One region of the [Ruminococcus] lactaris ATCC 29176 genome, then DNA from elsewhere that is predicted to be linked to it. Evidence: predicted binding sites of a transcription regulator. Region 1 holds the regulator's gene; the other holds the start of a gene.
What was found. The regulator Rex, encoded in region 1, represses fermentation and respiration genes when NADH is low (regulators of the CRP and FNR family bind a similar motif). The targets are predictions, from matches to a motif close to ATTGTTAANTANTTAACAAT.
Positions count from the first base shown of each region.

Region 2: NQ541_RS01535 (NAD(P)H-dependent amine dehydrogenase family protein) is a predicted target of Rex. The motif match lies at 4,229-4,248, and genes of this name have one in related genera.

Region 1 is NZ_CP102292.1:1,409,390-1,415,330, forward strand. Features, by position in the region: gene NQ541_RS06690 (bifunctional ADP-dependent NAD(P)H-hydrate dehydratase/NAD(P)H-hydrate epimerase) at 1-1,414, opposite strand, end outside; gene NQ541_RS06695 (redox-sensing transcriptional repressor Rex) at 1,490-2,131, opposite strand; gene abc-f (ribosomal protection-like ABC-F family protein) at 2,312-4,249, shown strand; gene NQ541_RS06705 (DUF1653 domain-containing protein) at 5,202-5,693, opposite strand; gene ilvA (threonine ammonia-lyase) at 5,800-5,941, opposite strand, start outside.
Region 2 is NZ_CP102292.1:318,696-324,636, forward strand. Features, by position in the region: gene NQ541_RS01505 (ABC transporter permease) at 1-258, shown strand, start outside; gene NQ541_RS01510 (BMP family ABC transporter substrate-binding protein) at 317-1,453, shown strand; tRNA gene NQ541_RS01515 (tRNA-Lys) at 1,850-1,922, shown strand; partial or broken gene NQ541_RS01520 (transposase) at 2,225-2,776, opposite strand; gene NQ541_RS01525 (FmdB family zinc ribbon protein) at 2,968-3,237, shown strand; gene NQ541_RS01530 (MerR family transcriptional regulator) at 3,314-4,165, shown strand; gene NQ541_RS01535 (NAD(P)H-dependent amine dehydrogenase family protein) at 4,356-5,381, shown strand.

The DNA.
Region 1 (5,941 bases):
CCCTTGCCTCATCTCCACCACAGGCATGCAGAAAAACGCCTGTCACTGCACTTTGAAATCCATCCATTCCCTGTGCGAGAAGTCCGGTGATCACACCCGCAAGCACATCTCCCGAACCGCCTTTTGCCATGGCTGCATTGCCTGCCAGATTAAGGAAGTTCTGCCTGTCTTTCTGGGCAACTATCGTCCTGCTGTCTTTTAAGACACAGATACACGGGGATTCCTCGGTAAACCGGTGAAGTACTTCAAACCGCCGTTCTACAATTTCTGATACAGAGATTCCTGTCAGCCGGGACATTTCTTTCATATGAGGGGTGAGGATCATATTTTTCCCAAGTTTTTTATACAGATCTTTCCTTCCTGCAAGAAGGTTCAGTCCATCTGCATCAATCACGCAGGAACACTTTGCTTTCTCTATTGTATGCAGCAAAATCTTTTCTGATCTACTGCTTTGTCCTAATCCACAGCCGATACAGATGACATCTGCCCACCCGATCAGTTGATCCAGTTTCTCTTCATCATACTCTCTATAGCAGGAAATGATCGCCTCTGGAAGAAGTCCCTGAAGTACCTGCCTGTTCTCTTCTGCTGTATAGATCTGGACAAGTCCGGCACCAACCGTATACGCTGCTGTAGCTGAAAGATAAGCTGCTCCTGCCATTCCCGGACTGCCGGTGATCATAAGGACTCTGCCAAAACTGCCCTTATGCGAATCCTCTTTTCTTTCCGGCAGCAGATTTCCCAGCTCCTTTTTATCATAGGTCATGCAGACACTTTTCTGTTCAAAAAAGTACTCGGGATCAATCCCGATCGTTACCGGAACAACCTCTCCCGCACAGATCTGTCCCGGATACAAAGCACAGCCACGCTTCTGACATGCCATAGATACTGTCAGTTCCGCCTGAAATGCAATACCAAGCACCTTTCCTGTAGCAGAACAGATTCCTGATGGAATATCCACTGCAACCTTCTGTGCCGTCTGCCGGTTCATCCATCCGATCACATCTCTGTAGTGTCCTGCAACTTCTCTGCACAGACCAACGCCAAAAATTGCATCAATGATCACAGTATACTCTTTCTCGGGGATTTCTGTAAACAAATTAATCCCGAGATTTTTGTCGATCTGAGCCTGCAATCTGCATTCTTCCGTCATAGAGCTTTCTCTTCCCGTAAAAAGCACATCCACATGGCAGCCCTTTTCAGCCAGAAGTCTTGCCACAGCAAATCCATCTCCGCCATTATTTCCACTGCCGCATACGATCAGTGGTCGCCTTAAATCCTTTTTCTTTTCTTCCAGTACTTCAACAATTTTTAATGCTGCCCTCTCCATAAGAACCACAGAAGGTACACCGATCTGCTGGATCGTATACTGATCTGCTTTCTTCATCTGTTCTCCGTCCGGTAAATATCTCATGAGCAGTCCCCTTTCTTTTAAAGACAAACTGCTGCGGACCGGTCCAGCTATGACCATACCCGCAGCAGTCCTCTGCTATTTTTGAATTTCATTGTGCTGGCTGATATTATAAGACAATTTCATCAGACTGTCAGCAAGATGTACACTCTCCACAATGACATCCTTGGGAAGTGTAAGATCCGTATGTGCAAAATTCCAAATGGCCTTGATCCCATTCGCTACCAGGACATCCGCTACTTCCTCCGCTTTTGACTTGGGAAGTGTAAGAGCTGCAATCTCAATATCATTTTCCTGCAGGTATCCTTCCAGTTCATCCAGCATTCTGACAGGGATTCCCCGGATCGTCACTCCCTCAAGACGCGGATTCACATCAAATAAACTTTTTAAAATAAATCCATTCCGTTCAAATGATGCATAATTTGCCAGTGCCTGTCCAAGATTACCGGCACCGATAATAATAAAGTTATGATCCTTATCCAGTCCCAGTATCTTTCCAATCTCCGTATAAAGGTACTTTACATTATATCCATATCCCTGCTGTCCAAATCCACCGAAATTGTTCAGATCCTGCCGGATCTGGGATGCTGTTACCTGCATCTTTTTACTCAGGTCATTGGATGAGATCCTCTCTACACCCGCTTCAAGCAGGTCTCCCAAATATCTATAATATCTTGGAAGCCTGGAAATTACGGCACGTGATATTTTTCTTTGTTCCACTTCCATTGCCCTCCACATCATAATCTACCCAACATTATATAGAATAGTTAAACTTCTGTCAAACTTTACTTTCCTACTTCTTGTATTTTCGGCTATTTTCGATATAATAGATACTTGGAGTTTTATAATAATGAAGAGCCATTTTAAAATAAGAACTATGATATAAGGAGTTTATTGATTATGATTTTAGCCTGTCACAATCTGAATAAAGCATTCGGCGAACATACCATTGTCTGCGACGGTTCTTTTCATATTGAAGACCGGGAGAAGGCAGCTCTTGTCGGGATCAATGGTGCCGGGAAATCTACGATTCTGAAAATGATCATCGGGGAGGAACCCCTGGACGGTGGCGATGTTATTCTTGCCAAAGGGAAGACTCTCGGTTATCTTGCACAGCGTCAGGATCTGACATCCGGCAATACAATCTATGAGGAAGTAAAAAGTGCAAAAGCCGATATCTTTGCAATGGAAGCCCAGCTTCGTTCCATCGAGCAGGAACTGAAATCCTTAACCGGGGAAGATCTGAAAAACCGGCTGGATACATACAACCGGCTTCAGTCTGAATATGAGGCCAAAAATGGCTATGCCTGTGAAAGTGAAATCACTGGTGTCCTGAAGGGGCTTGGATTTACAGAGGATGATTTTTCCAAGCAGACCGATACCCTCTCAGGAGGTCAGAAGACACGAGTCTCTCTTGGAAAACTGCTTCTGACAAGCCCTGATATCCTCTTACTGGACGAGCCGACCAACCATCTGGATCTTAGTTCCATTGCATGGTTGGAAACGTATCTTTTAAATTATTCAGGAGCCGTATTGATTGTTTCCCATGACCGGTATTTTCTGAACCGTGTCGTAACAAAAGTCATTGAGGTCGATCAGGCTCATATTCGTATGTATATGGGAAACTACAAAGCCTATGCAGCGAAAAAGCAACAGATCCGTGATGCCCGCCTGAAAGAATACATGAACCAGCAGCGTGAAATAAAGCATCAGCAGGCAGTCATCGAGAAACTTCGTTCTTTCAACCGGGAGAAATCCATCAAGCGGGCTGAAAGCCGGGAAAAAATGTTGGACCGTATCACTCCTGTTGAAAAGCCCGTTGAAAGCGTCCGCGAAATGCACTTTTCTCTTGAGCCGTCCTGTATCAGCGGATCGGACGTCCTGACAGTTGAACATCTGTCCAAACGCTTTGACAGCCAGCAACTTTTTCAGGATATCAGCTTTGAGATCCATCGCGGGGAACACGTTGCCATCATTGGTGATAATGGTACAGGAAAAACTACCCTGTTAAAAATTATCAACCAAGTAGTCTCTGCAGACGAGGGATCTTTCACGCTTGGATCAAAAGTCAAAATCGGATATTACGATCAGGAACATCACGTCCTTCATGATGAAAAGACGATTTTCGATGAAATTTCCGATGACTACCCATCCCTGACTCATACGCAGATCCGCAATACACTTGCTGCATTTCAGTTTACCGGGGAGGAAGTCTTTAAACAAATCCGTACACTCAGCGGTGGCGAAAAAGGACGTGTATCCCTCGCAAAGCTGATGCTGTCCGAGGCAAATTTCCTGATTCTCGATGAACCTACCAACCATCTGGATATTACCTCCAAGGAAATCCTGGAAGAAGCCCTGAACAACTACAGCGGAACGGTTCTTTATGTCTCCCATGACCGGTATTTTATTAATCAGACCTGTTCCCGCATTTTGGAGCTTGTCAATCAGACTTTTGTAAATTATATCGGAAACTATGACTACTATCTTGAAAAGAAAGAAGAACTGACCCGGGCATACGCATCTGCCCCTGCCGTATCTGCCGGTATTGCTCCCTCGGAATCTTCTTCCGACAATCAGACAGAATCCAAATTGAGCTGGCAGGAGCAGAAAGAGCAGCAGGCAAAAGAGCGGAAACGCAAAAACGATCTGAAAAAGACAGAAGAAGAAATTGCAAAGCTGGAAGAACGAAATACCGTAATCGATGAAGAACTGACAAAAGAAGAAATTTACTCCAACTCCATCGAATGTCAGAAACTTTCTACCGAGCGGGCTGAAAATGAGGAAAAGCTGGAAGCCTTGTACGAGCGGTGGGAAGAGTTGGCGGAGGACGTGTAATAAATTTGTATTTGTTGGGGTGAAAATGATTCGGTATCAGGAAGGCTTTTTGACAGAAGAGCGTCCATATCCGCCCTTGCTGTTGCATCGCAGTGCAGGACCCGCTTTACCTCAGCCCGTTGACAACTTGTAACAGGAATGTGGAAACACTCGTGCAGAGGCACTCCTGTTTACGTTCCTTAACAAGTTGGGCAAAGTGTCTTCGGAACGCTCCTTGTCAATGCACTGCTCACGCAACAGCAAGGGTGGATATTAGGCTTTTCAAATCAGAAAATTTTCCCTCATACCAGAACATTTTCTCCCAACAAAGACGAAATTCCAATAAGAAATAAAGAGCCGGATGGCTATCGACGAAGATAAATGCTCCATCAAATAGTAAATACAATATTTACGAGATGCCAGGGTCAAAAGGTCTAAGCCCACATGAGCTTGCTCATAGGTGGGTGAAAGACCTTAGGCTCCGCCCCGATATGAGCATAAAAGTGGGATGATAATCCCACGATATGCGAATATTGGGTAGGATTGTGGAAGTGCGTAGCACGGAGCAATCCGTAGGCATCAAAGTCGGGGGCTTTTGCCCCCGACATCTTTACGATCGAGTATCTTAGTCAATAGCCATCCGGCTTTTTTCTATTCTTTTTAAATTTGCATTGTTGAGTGACTACGCTGTGGAGTCAGAAAAAAACTTCTTACTGTGACTACCAGCGGAAAGCAGGGTATTCCTGAGCAGGTGCATTAGCAGGGAGCGTTCCGAAGACACTTTGCAGCGTTTGTTAGAGAAAGTAAATCGAGTGCCATTGCACGAAGATTTCCACTTTCGAGTTACAAACGGTCAACGGGCTGAGGTAAAGCGGGCCTGCACCGCGAAGGAATGTCCCTGCTTTCCGCGTCCGCTTCGCCACAAAGAAGCTTTCTGATTTACAAGCGTATCACCCCAACAACTACAAATTTTCTACCTTAATCTCCCGCTCTCATATCTGCTCTTCATCTGCAGAAACCGAACCAGCCCTGCATACCGTTCTTCCAAAGATTCTTCACGTTCTGCATATTCCAGACTTTCTGCAGCCGCCGTCAGAAATCGTTCGCTCAGTACAAGCCTGTGCTTTTTCAGATATTCCAGTTTTTCTTCATTTTTTTCAAGATCCAGAAATTCCAGAATCATCGTCATATCATCCTGCAGTGCCTCGGATTCACAAATCGGAGCAACTTCTTCTATCTTTTCAAAACGATATTTCTGTCCCCACTCATCTGCCTGTTCCCGGATTAATGGACTCATAAAATTCACCAGTCTGCTCACAAAAACTTTTCCCTTTGTTCTGTTCACCGCTACATAGACAACCATTTCTTCTCTCGTCTCTGTCGATATGGCACAATGCAGTATCTCATAAATACCACCTTTAAAATGACGATATTTTTCTCCTGCTTCTGGCTTTTTTCTTTCCATTTTTCTGTTTCCCTCTTTCTGCTGTCTGCATCTAACTGTCAGATTGTACTTTCTGTTGCTCTTTAACTGAAGAGTTTAAGGATCAGGAATCTGTCCTTCCTGACTTTTAATATAATTTCGCACTGATTGTCTTTGGTCTGAATCCATTTTCATCCAGTGCTTCAAGAATCTTCTTCTTATGGTCTGTTCCAAATGCTTCCATGGTGATACGAAGTTCTACCGCTGCGTTTCGATTCGTACTTACAAAC
Region 2 (5,941 bases), 1.1 Mb from region 1:
TGGATCGCATTTGCACTGGTTGCATTTTCATCCTGGAATCCGGTCATGCTGATGTGGGGAGCATTGCTCTTCGGATTTATCAGTTGTCTCGGAAGTAATCTGCAGATTTATCTGCCGTCTGTTCCAACGGAGGTATACAGTATGCTTCCGTACATTGCAACTGTGATCGTATTTATACTTTCAACAGGAAACTTCAGAAAGAAGCATACCGCAGAGCCGGCAGCTCTTGCAAAACCTTATGATCGTGAAAGCCGGTAAAAAGATCTGAAAAGAAAAATAAAAAGATTGATAAAAACCGGAAAAAGAGGAGGACAAAATGAAAAAGAAATTACTTAGCTTATTAATGGTAACAGCCCTGACAGCAAGTCTTGTGGCAGGATGTGGATCTAATGGAGATTCAAAAGATAAATCATCCGGTTCAGACAGAGAAACCAAAGATGTATCGGAGCTGGTGATCGGTGAGATCGAATATTCCGTTATTGATGATGGCGGCTGGGCTCAGTCTATGCATGAAGGTCTTGTAAAAGCCTGTGAGGATCTTGGAATCGATACAAAGACAAATCTTCTGACAATGGAAGAGATCTCAGAGGAAGATACATCCCTGATCGAGTCTACAGTGGAAGAGCTTGTAGATGAAGGTGCAGACATTATCTTCGGATGTTCTGCGGGATATTCGGCAATCCTTGCAGAGCTTCAGCAGGAATACCCGGATGTTATCTTTGCACAGCAGAGTAACGATGTTTATGATAACATCATTGAGTTCCAGATCCGTGGATATGAGGGAGATTTCCTGACAGGTTACTTATCAGCACTGATGAATGAAGGATCTAATCAGCTTGGCTTCTGTGCAAGTATGGATGAGGCATCTGTCCGTACAGCAATCAATGCTTATGCACTTGGCGCAAAATATGCAAATCCGGATGCCAAAGTTCAGGTACTCTGGGCTGACAGTTGGTATGATCTTGATGTAGAATCTCAGAATGCCAAGACACTGATTGACAATGGAATCAAATATATGGGAATGGAAGCTTCTTCACCTGCTGTTCCGCAGACCTGTGAAGAGAATGGTGCATTCTGTATCGGTTATAACGTAGATATGCAGGCATCAGCTCCGAAGGCAGTTCTTACATCTTTTGTATGGAACTGGGCTCCGATCTTTGAGGATATCATGAAAAAGACAGCAGATGGAACAATCGATATTTCAGCAAACTATTATGAAGGAGGCGAGTGTGCTGCACTGGCTCCGTTCAATAAAGACCTTGTTCCACAGGAAATCCAGGATAAAGTTGAAGAACTCCGTGAGAAGATCAACAATGGTGACGTACAGGTTTATGCCGGAGAACTGAAAGACGATCAGGGAAATGTACTTGTAAAAGACGGAGAAGTAATGTCTGATGATGATATCCTTGCACAGGACTTCTTTGTAGATAATGTTATCGGTGGAAAGAAATAATAACTCCCAGGTGGACATTTAAGAAGAAACAGAGTCAGAATAAAAGACTGAAAAAATCAGAAAAGATCAGAAAATCAAAGGGCAGACGGTTCGACTGGATCGTCTGCCCTTTGACTATCAGAATATGCAGAGATGCTGGTAAAGGATCCGTTCGAGATCTCTCTGAAAGAAGTCTTGGAGATTTGACTACCAGAATATGCAGAGATGCCGATAAAGGAAAGAGTCTCTGTTTTGTCGGGGATACACATCAGAGATTCAGCAGGTCTTTTTAGCAAATTGTAGATATAATTCAAAAAAAATATTTTTTTGAAAAAAATAAAAAAAGTGCTTGCATTCCTGAAAGAACTATTATATAATAACTCTTGTCTTAAGGAAAGGACATACAACTTAAGAGAAGCGCGATTAGCTCAGTTGGTAGAGCACCTGACTCTTAATCAGGGTGTCCAGGGTTCGAACCCCTGATCGCGCACTAGTGATCATCGTTTTTGCAGACGTAGGAGCTGTGGGGACGGTGATTTTTTGTGCCTGAAAAAATAAGAATATCGCTGGAAAATTGTGAAAAATAACGATAAAATGGAAATCAAAGAACGGTATTACCAGGTAATTGCGAAACAAGTTCGCAATCTTGATTGAAAACAAGGATAGACTTCTTTAAAGTGGTTGATGGACTTTTCAACGTTTACACGGATTTTATAAGTTTCTTCCCATTCTGTCGAACCTCGTTCAACTCCGGGATAGGCACGAAGATTCTTTTCCACAACGATATCCGGATGAGCCATAGGCAGCCTTATAAGGATCATAGCTTTTATCAAGGTTGTTTGCCTTTGCAAAAGCCTTTAACTGTTTGATAATACGGTTTGCGTATTTTGGATTATTTTCAGTGACCCGGGCTTCAATGCCAGAGGTATCGAAGATAGTCATAGTCGCCAGATGAGGGTCAAGTTTTTGGCAGATCGGTTCGGTAATATCAACCATGTGATCGAACATAGATTGTAAGTCCATCAGGAAATCTTGTTTGAAACGGGTGAATTTTGAGGCATCAGGAACAACATCAAAGCCACAGAAATCACGTAATTCCTGAGAGTATTTCAAGAAAACAATCAGGAGCGTATCAGTCGGGATTGAGAATATACGCTGAATCAGAAAAGCCTTAAGCATTGGATAAAGTTGGTGCTTTCGAGGTCTTCCGGTTGAAGCGTGGAAATGAGTAACAAAAGAAACAAGAACAATTTCATCAAGGTTAATGGTTTCATCAAGAAGTGAAAGGAACTGGTATTTGTTGTTGTCGAATTTATTTTGGCAATCATCAAAAACTTCTGCCAAAGAGAGCTACTTATGTGTTATCATGTAGCTATATCTCCTTTAGGTGGATTGGTTGATACTTTCTCGCAACTCTATTTTACCATAAATCTTGAGGAGATATTTTATTTTAACAACAAAAAATGCCGTATTTATGCGGCTTTTGGCGTTTCGCAAACGCCTAAATGAATAATGTAAGAGTAAGGAGAAAAATTATGTATTTTGTACCGAACGGCACGAAAGAGTGCGGTTATTATGAATGTAAAAAGTGTGGTTATCGTTTTCTGTCTTTGCAGACGATGAAAAAGATTGCGTGTCCTGATTGTGAGTCAGAGATTGATTATGAAATCGGACCGGATGAATCAATGGAAAATGTCATTGATACAGCAGAATTGCTGGAGAAGATCGAAGGAGAAGAAGAGGTTGAAAAGATGGATACTCTTTTAAGCCTTGCGATCACCGGAGGGGATGAAAGCTGGATTTAAACTCTCATGTTACATTAGAGTTCCTGATGAGCTATACATAAGCTAAAAAGAGTATGAGGATTTTCAGGAGGCAGAAATGGACGAAAAAAGGACAGGGTATATCAGCATCGGAGAGATGGCGAAGATGAACCGGACAACTGTGCCGACATTGAGGCTGTATGACTCAATGAAGCTGCTTACCCCATGTTATGTGGATGAAAAGACGCATTATCGGTATTATGATATCAAGCAGAATGCCAGATTGGACATGATTCAGTATATGAAAGAGCTGGGAATGGAATTAAAAGAGATTAAGAGTATCCTTGACCGGAAAGATCTGGATCTGATAGAAGATGTACTGATGCAGAAAAGAGAGCAGACACTGCAGGAGATGGAGGAGCTGAAATTTAAAATGGAGGCGATCGACCGGACTGTGGCATCGATCAAGCGTTACAAAAAATCCCCTGCAAGTGGAACTATTACGTTGGAGTACATTCCGGATCGTACCATTTATTCCATGACGGTGGATAAGAATTTTTATGATTACAATATTGATACATACGAACTGATTCTGAAGCAACTGAAAAATAAGCTGATGGAATGCGACATTCCACAGGTCTACTATTGTAATGCGGGAACGTTGATGAGCCGGAGAAGGTTTGAAGAGCAGATTTTTTATTCTAATGAGATTTTTATTTTCGTAGATGATAATTTTCCGCTTCAGGACAGGGTACAGAAGATTGAAAATGGAATGTATGCATGTATTTATACGGAAGATTTTGATGAAGAACAGGAGTGTGCTGCAAGGCTGTTGGAATATTGTAAAAAGAACCACTATGAAATCTGTGGAGATTATATCTGTGAAGAGATCATGGAAATGCATATTTTTAATGAACGGAAAAGAGCCATGTATTTGCGGCTCCAGATTCCTGTAAAAATGAACAAATAATTTGTCGGATTTCTGTGACAAAAGATGATTGACTCTCAAGTTACTTCAGACTTTATACTGAACTTAGATAAAAATTTAACAAATGAAAAGGAAGATAAAAGGAATTTGTTAAGACAGAAACTGGTATTTCGGTACTGCTTGATCCGGTGTCTGTCAGGGCGATGAAAGCAGTACAGAGAGGAAGGTCAGTATGGAGAAAATTAAAGTAATTCAGTATGGATGCGGCAAGATGAGTAAGTATACATTACGTTATCTTTATGAAACCGGATGCCAGATCGTTGGTGCGATTGACTGTAATCCTGCAATCGTCGGAATGGACATTGGCGATTATGCAGGGCTGGGTGTAAAGACCGGAATCTTGATAAGTGATAATGCCGATGAAGTTCTGGACAATACAGATGCAGACATTGCAGTTGTTACTTTATTTAGTCTTGTAAGTGAATGTTTCCCTCACTATATGAAGTGCCTGAGCAGAGGAATCAGCGTTATCACAACTTGTGAGGAGGCAACTTACTGTTGGACGACAGATCCTGTCAGAGCGAATATTCTGGATGTGACGGCGAAAGAGAATGGCTGTACATTTGTCGGAAGTGGTATGGAAGATATTTTCTGGGTAAATATGGTTGGCATGGTAGCCGGTGGATGCCATAAGATCGAGAAGATTGAAGGTGCAGTAAGTTATAATGTAGAGGATTATGGACTGGCACTTGCCAAAGCACATGGTGTAGGTCTGACGCCGGAAGAGTTTGAAAAGCAGATTGCACATCCGGAAGAGATAGAGCCATCTTATGTATGGAATTCCAATGAGGCACTTGCTTCAAAGATGGGATGGACGATCAAGAGCCAGACGCAGAAATGTGTGCCATATTTTCATGATACAGATCTGTATTCATCTACTTTGGATGCGACGATTCCAAAGGGAAATTGTATCGGTATGGCAGCAGTTGTTACAACGGAGACATTCCAGGGACCGGTCATCGAGACGCAGTGTATCGGAAAGGTGTACGGAGCAGACGATGGAGATATGTGTGACTGGAAGATTACGGGAGAACCGGACACAGAGTTTCATGTTGTAAAACCGGCAACAGTGGAACATACCTGTGCAACGATCGTTAACAGAATCCCGGCAGTGCTTCTTGCTCCGGCAGGACTGGTAACGATGGATCAGCTGGAGGAAATTGCATATCCGACCTATCCGATGGAATTTTATCTGTAGTCAGATGCAGACTGTATTCTACAGATGAAAAGAATAGAAAGAAAATAAGATTAAAAATGAGATCCTGCTTTTTTAAGCAGGGTCTTTTTGCTACCTATTGCGAGATTCCTGCATAATATCTAAGTAAATATAAAGTGATGCAGGGAGAGAAAGGCGAATAATCTGATCCTGAGTTACTGTTCAGTGAACAGTAACCATAAAATCAATTATCATGCAGAAGGGAACTTTATTGTACAGCATTTGTTGTAAAATAAGGACGGAAACAGCAGAATGGTGGCAGGAATCTTTTCACGGTTGATAAAAAAGAGGCGTTCATGATAAAATGAAAAAGTGGTGATAAGATTTTGAACGATTTACTTTCAGGGGTTTTATTACCTTTTTTAGTAGGTGAAAATAAAAATAGATAAAAAAAGAGCCTGTATAACAGGCTCATCCACACTCTGTGGGTCACATATGTGACGATTTGAAAAAATTCTTATTTGAACTTATGATGTAAATTAGTATGGTACTAATACAGTTTTAGTATAAGAGTGAAAAAGATAAATGTCAATAGCTAGATT